Regions from separate parts of the Spirillospora sp. NPDC048819 genome, predicted to be linked through region 1. Evidence: riboswitches for the same ligand, from Rfam matches in the RefSeq annotation. Region 1 holds a riboswitch; the other holds the start of a gene.

Evidence for each region. A riboswitch is a leader RNA that binds a small molecule or an ion and turns the genes downstream of it on or off. The one in region 1 is predicted to bind ZMP and ZTP.
Region 2: it holds a riboswitch for ZMP and ZTP, as region 1 does, so the genes downstream of both, glyA (serine hydroxymethyltransferase) here and AB0C35_RS23160 (bifunctional methylenetetrahydrofolate dehydrogenase/methenyltetrahydrofolate cyclohydrolase) in region 1, are expected to answer to the same signal.

What each region holds. Positions count from the first base shown of each region.
Region 1 is NZ_JBEZGN010000017.1:138,956-143,334, forward strand. Features, by position in the region: gene AB0C35_RS23150 (DUF3017 domain-containing protein) at 1-95, opposite strand, end outside; gene AB0C35_RS23155 (FHA domain-containing protein) at 455-1,168, shown strand; gene AB0C35_RS23160 (bifunctional methylenetetrahydrofolate dehydrogenase/methenyltetrahydrofolate cyclohydrolase) at 1,318-2,169, opposite strand; ZMP/ZTP riboswitch at 2,236-2,321, opposite strand; gene AB0C35_RS23165 (GNAT family protein) at 2,417-3,022, shown strand; gene AB0C35_RS23170 (hypothetical protein) at 3,063-3,242, opposite strand; gene purH (bifunctional phosphoribosylaminoimidazolecarboxamide formyltransferase/IMP cyclohydrolase) at 3,416-4,379, opposite strand, start outside.
Region 2 is NZ_JBEZGN010000014.1:120,849-125,227, reverse strand. Features, by position in the region: gene AB0C35_RS20530 (substrate-binding and VWA domain-containing protein) at 1-217, opposite strand, end outside; gene AB0C35_RS20525 (Lrp/AsnC family transcriptional regulator) at 949-1,440, shown strand; partial or broken gene AB0C35_RS20520 (EamA family transporter) at 1,550-2,350, shown strand; ZMP/ZTP riboswitch at 2,455-2,541, shown strand; gene glyA (serine hydroxymethyltransferase) at 2,595-3,866, shown strand; gene AB0C35_RS20510 (class I SAM-dependent methyltransferase) at 3,833-4,379, opposite strand, start outside.

The sequences.
Region 1 (4,379 bases):
AGTACGATCAGGTACGGCAGCTGCGCGAGCCAGTGCGGCGCGGCGCCTCTGCGGCGCGGCGCCCTGCGCCGCCGCCGGTGCACCTGGGTGCTCATGGTCCGTCCTCCAGCCCCCACCCGCCACCATTCACAAAGGACGAGCTCCGCTCGGCTGATTCCACGGTATAGGCATTCGGGTCCCGGCACGACTCGTCCGATGGACCTCTCGCGGCGGGCGGCTTTCACGCCTCGGCGCACATCGCGGTGATCATCCGCAGGTCCGCGGGTGTCCGGCTTGTCGGACGGGACGGAAAAGCGGGTGGGGCGCGAGGGGGCACAGGGATGCCCGAGAGGCCCGAATGCCCTGCGCCATCGGTGCTACTCGCCAGTAGGAGGGTGTGACGGTCACGCGCCCGGGTAACCCGGCAGACAGGGGTCGCTAACTAGCTGGGAGGACTGCCGTGGAGGGGCCGTTCATGCGGATCGAGGACAGCGGGCTGGTGGTGCCGCTGCGCCCCGACGTTACGACGGTCGGGAGAGGGAGAGGAGTCGACATCCGCCTCGACGACCCGAGTGTGTCCCGATTGCACGCAGAGATCGTCCGACGCGGTCCGTACGTCTACGTGGTGGACATGGGCCTGTCCCGCAATGGGACCCGAGTCAACGGCAGGCCGATCGCCCGCCGTGTCCTGGAGGACGGTGACGTCGTCAGCTTCGGCACGGCGCGCTGCCGAATGGGGGGCATCCCCCGTGAGGAGGTCGACCCGGACGTCGAACTGCGGCGTGCCGTCGCACCCGAGCTCACCCGCCGCGAGGTCGACGTGCTGACCTCGCTCTGCCGTCCCGCCCTCTCCGACGAGGCGTTCGTGGCCCCCGCCACGGCACGCGACATCGCCGGCGAGCTCGTGGTGACGGAGGCGGCCGTCAAGCAGCATCTGCTGCGCCTCTATCAGAAGTTCCGGATCCCCGAGGGCGCCAACCGGCGCACGCGGCTCGCCAACGAGGTCATCGCCATGGGCCTCGTCCGGCCGCTGCCGCCGGTGCACGTCCCGCAGGGCCGCCCGCCGATGGACGGGCGGGTCCCCGGGGTCCGCGGCACGGCCGAGACCCGCAGGGCGGGCGCGGGACACGGCCATGTCACCGGTCCGAACCGTGCGGCGCCGAGCACGGCGGGACGGAGGGCGAGCTGAGGTGAACCTGCGATCGCCCTCTCCGGCAGCGCGACACGAGGGCGATCGCTGAACCGGCCCGTGCGGGGCCGCGCAGGTGACGGCGCGGCTCCGTCCGGAGCAGTGTCGGCGCAGGCCGCCACCGGGGTGCCGGTGGCGGCCTCCGCGTGTCAGGCGAGTTGCCGCTCGGCGGCCTCCACGACGTTCGCGAGCAGCATCGCGCGGGTCATCGGGCCGACGCCGCCCGGGTTCGGCGCGACCCAGCCGGCGACGCCCGAGACGTCGGCGGCGACGTCCCCGGCGAGCTTGCCGTCCACGCGGGACACGCCCACGTCCAGGACGGCGGCGCCCGGCTTGACCATGTCGGCGGTGATGAGGCCGGGGACGCCGGCGGCGGCGACGACGATGTCGGCCTTGCGGGTGTGCTCGGCCAGGTCGCGGGTGGCGGTGTGGCAGAGGGTGACGGTCGCGTTCTCGGTGCGGCGGGTCAGCAGGAGGCCGAGCGAACGCCCCACGGTGATGCCGCGGCCGACGACGGTGACCTCGGCGCCCTTGATCGGGACGTCGAAGCGGCGCAGCAGCTCGATGATGCCCTTCGGCGTGCACGGCAGCGGGCCGGGCTGCATGAGGACGAGCCGCCCGAGGTTCGCCGGGTGCAGGCCGTCGGCGTCCTTGGACGGGTCGATGCGCTCCAGCACGCGCTGCTCGTCCAGGCCCTTCGGCAGCGGAAGCTGGACGATGTAGCCGGTGCAGGCCGGGTCGGCGTTCAGTTCGGCGACGGCGCGTTCCACGTCGTCCTGGGCGGCGGTGGCGGGCAGGTCGCGGCGGATGCTCTCGATGCCGACCTCGGCGCAGTCGCGGTGCTTCATGTTGACGTAGGAGTGGCTGCCGGGGTCGTCGCCGACGAGGACCGTCCCGAGGCCGACGGTCACGCCGCGGTCGCGGAGCGCCTCGACGCGCACCTTGAGGTTCGAGCGGATCTCGGCGGCCGTGGCCTTGCCGTCCAGAATCTGTGCCGTCATATGCGTTCCTCCGCGTGGGTCTCGCCAGGGGCCCGGACCCGGCTCGGGGCCCGGCCGCCATGGAGTCCCGTCCACCCAGGCGCGCGGTGTCCGGACTGTCGTTCGCTCCCCGGTGGTGATCCACCTTGACCGCGCCAGTCGCGTGAAGGATCCATGGTATCCCGCCCGCCCTCGGCCGAGTGGCATGCGGAAATCGGCGTCAGGTGGCTCTGCCGGGTGCCACCCCGGTGCTTCTAGCGTGATCCGCATGAGTCATGGCACGCGTCACGAATGGTTCGAGCGCCCCGTCCTGAGCGGGCGGTACGTCCGGCTGGAGCCGCTGTCCCCCGAGCACGCCGAGGGGCTGTTCGAGGCGTCCAAGGACCCCGCCGTCTGGACGTGGCTGAGCGAGCGGCAGCCCGCGACCGCCGACGACATGCGCGCGATGGTCGGCAAGGCCCTCGCGCATTGCGAGAAGAAATTCCGGCTGCCGTGGGCGCAGATCGACGCGCAGACCGGGGAGGTCGCCGGGACGACGTCGTACTACGAGGTCGCGCCGTCCCACCGGTCACTGTGCATCGGGCACACCTGGCTCGGCGCGCGCTGGCACCGCTCCGGCATCAACACAGAGGCGAAGCTGCTGCTTATGGGGCGCGCGTTCGACGAGCTGGGCGCGATCCGGGTCGGCTGGCACACCCACGCGAGCAACGGGCGGTCACGTGCGGCGATCGAGCGTCTCGGGGCGACGTTCGAGGGGATCCACCGCAAGCACCGGATCCGGGAGGACGGGTCGATCCGCGACACCGCCGCCTACGGGATGACCGACGACGAATGGCCGGCCGCCGCCGAGGCGCTGCGGGCCCGGCTCCGCTGAACCGTCCCGCCGCCGGGACGACCTGGGCATCGGCGGCCGATCAGTCCTCGGAGGAGCCCTGCCGCCAGGCGATCAGGCGGTCGGTGCCGTGCCAGCCGAGCTGGGCGGCGAGGACCGCCGCGAGGAAGGCGGCGACCAGGCCGATCATCTGCCGCGACTCCATCAGCAGCGTGTCCGCCCGGTAGACCACGCCCAGCATGAGCGACAACAGCACATCCATCGCGCCAGCCCTTCAACAACGGAACGGTCGCGCCGGAGTCAAGAAGCGGTCATGAGGCGCGGCCCAGCCGAGGCTACCTGCACCGAACCGTGAAGACGACAGCTCAAACCCGATGTGTCGGTGTTCTCCGCCACACCGGGTCCACGCCCGATCGGTGTCTGCTCGGCGGCCGGTCAGTGGAAGAAGTGCCGGACGCCGGTGAAGTAGAGGCTGACTCCGGCCTTCTCCGCGGCGGCGATCACCTTGTCGTCGTTGACGGACCCGCCGGGCTCGACGATCGCCCGCACGCCCGCCTCGGCCAGCACCTCGAGGCCGTCCGGGAAGGGGAAGAACGCGTCGGACGCGCCCACGGCGTTCGCGGCGCGCTCCGCCCCGGCCCGCGCGACCGCGAGCTTGGCGGAGTCGACGCGGTTGACCTGGCCCATGCCGACGCCGACGGTGGCGCCGTCCGCGGCCAGCAGGATCGCGTTGGACTTCACCGAGCGGACCGCCCGCCACGCGAACGCGAGGTCGGCGAGCACTGCCTCGTCGGCGGCGGCGCCGGCCTTCAGCTCCCAGGTGGACGGGTCGTCGCCGGCGGCGTCCACGCGGTCGACGCCCTGCAGCAGGACACCGCCGTCGATCCGCCGGTACTCGGCCTGATTCGCGGGGCCCTGCGGGCAGCGCAGCAGCCGGATGTTCTTCTTGCGGGTCAGGACCTCCAGGGCACCGTCCTCGAACGCGGGCGCGACCAGCACCTCGGTGAAGACCTCCGCGACCTGCTCGGCCATCGCGACGGTGACCGGCCGGTTCACCGCGATCACCCCGCCGAACGCCGACAGCGGGTCGCAGGCGTGCGCCTTGCCGTGCGCCTCGGCGACGTCCGCGCCGACCGCGATGCCGCACGGGTTGGCGTGCTTGATGATCGCGACGGCGGGTTCGGTGAAGTCGTGGGCGGCGCGGCGGGCGGCGTCCGCGTCCACGTAGTTGTTGTAGGACATCTCCTTGCCGTGCAGCTGCTCCGCCCCGGCCAGGCCGCCGCCGGAGGCGTCCGTGTAGAGGGCGGCGCGCTGGTGGGGGTTCTCGCCGTAGCGGAGGACGTTCGCGCGCTCCCAGGTGACGCCGAGGAAGTCGGGCCACTGCGCTTGCGCGGCCGTC
Region 2 (4,379 bases), on a different contig from region 1:
GCCGGTTGAAGTCCGCACCCACCGCCGACACCGCCCCGGCGATCTCCGGTGCGACCGCGACGTCCAGCCCGAGCACGGGGCCGGAACACCCCCGGACCTCCGACAACGCGTACACCGAACTGCCGAGCACCGCCGCCAGCGCCACCCCCGTGACCGCGGCGACCCGCCTCGCCCGCCCCCGCGTACGCCGGCCCTTCCCGCGATGCGCTCCACTCAAGGTCGACCTCGACTCCCCGCCCGGCGGACACCCCGCGCCAGAAACTGTGAGCCGCCCATTGTCGGGACACCCCAGCCCCAACCGCATCGGCGAAATCGCCTGTTTGTTTTGCAGTTCCCTTGGCGTCGGGCCCTAGAGGGCCCTCCTTCGGCGGGAACTGCGGGTGCGATCGCTGCATCGCTTCGGCTCGCCTTGCGGCTCGCTGCGCGATCAGGTTTCTCGCAAGCTCGAACCCTGCCTTCGGACGCGATCGCGATGGTTTGGGTCGTCGCGGGTTGAGGCAGTGGCTGGGGTCGCTGACACGGTGGTGTTCATCGCAGTGGCCTGGCGTCGCTGGGGGTGCGGTCGCTGCATCGCTCCGGCTCGCCTAGCGGCTCGCTGCGCGATCAGGTTTCTCGCAGGCTCGAACCCTGCCTTCGGACGCGATCGCGGATCCCGGGGTTGTCGCGTGGCCGGGGCGGCGGCTGGTGTCACTGACATGGTGGTGTTCATGGCACTGGCCCTGGGCGTCGCTGGAGGTGCGGTCGCTGCATCGCTCCGGCTCGCCTGGCGGCTCGCTGCGCGATGAGGTCTCTTGCTTCGCTTGGGACCTGTCTTCGGGTGTGGTTGGGATTGCGTGGGTTGCGTTGTGGCTGGTTTCGCTGGGGCGGGGGCGTTGTCGAATATTCTTCGGGGGAGTGGGTGTTTGGGCGCGGTTGGTGCGTGAGAGTTCGGCGTGGAGGGGGAGTTCCATGGACGCCATCGATCAGGCGATCTTGCGGCGGTTGCAGCGGGACGGGCGGCAGACCAATCGGGAACTGGCCGAGGCGGTGGGGATCGCGCCGTCCACGGCACTGGAGCGGACGCGTGCGCTGCGTTCCCGTGGCGTCATCACGGGATTCCACGCCGCCGTCGACTTCGAGCGGCTCGATCGAGGTGTGCAGGCGCTGATCTCGATCCGGATCCGGCCGCAGTCGCGCGAGGCGATCGAATCGGCGCGCGACGGCATGGCCGCGATGCCCGAGGCAGTCGGGGTGTTCGTGGTGACGGGCAACGAGGATCTCCTCGTTCACGTGGCGGTGCCGAGCACCGCTTACCTGCGTGACTTCGTGCTCGACCGGCTGGCGCGGCGCAAGGAGTTCGTGGACGTGCGCACCTTGGTCGTCTACGACTACGTCCAGCCGGTGGAACAGTCCGAACTTCCCATGGCGGAGCGGCGTGAGGGCCGAACGTCCTACACCTGATCTTTGGCTTGAGGTGTCGGTGGTGAACGATCGGCGGTCAGCAGCGGGCTGACCGCATGAACGTCGGTTCGTCGCGGTGCGGCCCGCATTTTCTTTTAGCGTTGCGAGCATGTACCGACGAAGCAATCCTTCTGGGACGCTGCTGGTGCTGGTGGCGGGGGTGCTCTGGGGGACGGTCGGGCCGGCGCAGGTGATGGCCGGGTCGTCCGCGAGTCCGGTGGCGGTGGGCGGGGCCCGGATCTTGTCGGGCGGCCTGGTCCTCGCCGCGCTGGTGCTCGTGACGAACCGGCGGGCGTTTCTGTCGCTGTCGCGGCGGACGTGGGCGCCGGTGGCGGCCGCCTCGGCGGCCACCGGGACGTTCCAGGCGGCGTTCTTCAGTTCGGTCGACCGGACGGGCGCGGCCGTCGCGACCGCGGTCGTGTTCGGGCTCGCGCCGGTGTCGACGGGGCTGTGTGAACGGCTGGTGCTCGGGTCCCGGCTGAGCCGGCGCTGGTGGGCGGGGACGGCGTGCGCGATCGGCGGTGTCGCGCTGCTGATGGTCCCCGGCACGGCCGTCCACGTCGACCCCGCCGGGATCGTGCTGAGCCTCCTCGCGGGGACGTGCTTCGGCGTCTACACCGTGTCGGCCAAGGTCCTCACCGGGCGGGACGTGGGGATGGCGGCCGCCGTGTCGGTGACGCTGCTCGCCGGGGGAGCGGCGCTGCTGCCGTGGATGATCACTGGACTGCCGTCCCTCGCGGCGCCCCGGTCGGCGGCCCTCGTGGCCTGGCTCGGGATCGCCGCCACCGCCGCCGCGTACATGTGCTTCGTCACCGGCCTCGGCCGCGTGACGGCGGCGGCCGCCGGGACGCTCAGTCTCGCCGAGCCGCTTGTGGCCACGGGCCTGGCCATCGCCGTCCTCGGCGAGCGGATGTCGGCGCCGGTCGCGGCCGGGTCGCTGCTCCTGCTGGGCGGGCTGTTCGTCGTCTCGTTCCCGGCGCGGCCGCCGCGCGGGCGGGCGGCGGCTCGGTATGATGGCGCCCACGCGACTGGCGCAGTCAAGGTGGAGACGACCACCGGGGAGCGAAAGTAGTCCGCACACCGCGCGCCTGGGTGTACGGGTCCCCTTCGCCGGGGTGCCCGAAGCCTCGGCGCGAACAGCGCGGAGGCTCACGATGCACGAACCGGCCGTATCCCGTCTGCAGGACCAGGACCCCGAGATCGCCGGGCTGGTGGAGGCGGAGGCCCGCCGCCAGTACGAGAAGATCCGGCTGATCGCGTCGGAGAACTACGTGTCGCCGGCCGTCCTGGAGGCCACCGGGTCCGTCCTGACCAACAAGTACTCCGAGGGCTACGCGGGCAAGCGGTACTACGAGGGCCAGCAGAACGTCGACCCGATCGAGCTGCTGGCCATCGGCCGGGCCAAGGAACTGTTCGGCGTCGAGCACGCCAACGTCCAGCCGTACTCGGGGTCGCCCGCGAACCTCGCCGTCTACATGGCGTTCCTGGAGCCCGGCGACCCCGTGATGGGCCTGTCGCTGCCGATGGGCGGCCACCTCACGCACGGCTGGTCGGTGTCGGCCACCGGCAAGTGGTTCAGCCCCGTCCGGTACGACGTGCGCGCCGACACCGGCCGGGTCGACATGGACCAGGTGCGCGACCTGGCGCTCAAGGAGCGGCCGAAGCTCATCTGGTGCGGCGGCACCGCGATCCCGCGGACGATCGACTTCCCGGCGTTCGCCGAGATCGCCCGCGAGGCGGGCGCGGTGCTGGCCGCCGACATCGCGCACATCGCGGGCCTGATCGCGGGTGGCGCGCACCCGTCCCCGGTCGGCCACGCCGACGTGATCACCACGACCACGCACAAGACGCTGCGCGGACCGCGCGGCGCGATGATCATGTCGACGGCCGAGCATGCGAAGGCGATCGACAAGGCCGTGTTCCCCGGCCTGCAGGGCGGCCCGCACAACCACACGACGGCCGCGATCGCCGTCGCGCTGCGGGAGGCCGCGCAGCGGGACTTCTCCGGGTACGCGCGGCAGATCGTCGCGAACGCCAAGGCCCTCGCCGCGGCGCTGCTGGAACGCGGCTACGACCTGATCTCCGGCGGCACAGACAACCACCTGATCCTGATCGACCTGACGAATAAGGGCGTCGCGGGCAAGCCCGCCGCGCAGGCCCTCGACCGCGCCGGGATCGAGCTGAACTACAACGCGGTCCCGTTCGACCCGCGCAAGCCGTTCGACCCGTCCGGGCTGCGGCTCGGCACCGCCGCGATCACCACCCGCGGGCTGGAGGAGGCGCAGATGCCGCAGGTCGCGGCGTGGATCGACGAGGTCGTGCAGGCCGCCGCCAAGGATGACGAGACGGTCGCCCGGCGGGTCGCCGGCCAGGTCCGCGAGCTTCTCGCGTCCTATCCGATGCCCGGCTGGACGTCCACGCCCTGAGCGCCGCGCAGAACGGTGATCATGCGCCAGGCTTCGGGGTCGGTGAGGGCCACGGTGTCCGCTCCGGCCCCGAAGTCGCCGTACTGCGCCGCCTTCTCCAGGCCGCCGGCCACGCGGATCGCGGCGTCGAGTTCGGTGGCGGACCAGAAGCGGTAGGGGACGACGTCGCGCAGCACGCGTACTTCGTCGTCGCCGGGGGGTCGTCCTCCCGCAGTGACGCCGCCCCCGCCGTTGATCGTCATCGTGACGTGGTCGTCGGCGATCTGCGTCACCGGGTCGAGCCGGTCGCCCGGCTCGCCCCAGCGCACGCTGGCGTGGACACCGTCGCGCTCGACCGTCCAGCCGGTGCTGACGGTCGGTTCGCCCAGCCGGTCCCGCGGATGTGACATCTCGACGATGTAGAGGCCGCCGGGGGACAGGTGCGCGGAGACGCGGCGCAGGTGCGCGACGAACGCGTCCAGGGTCATCAGGTGGGACGTGGAGTCGAGCATGGTCACGATGAGATCGAACCGG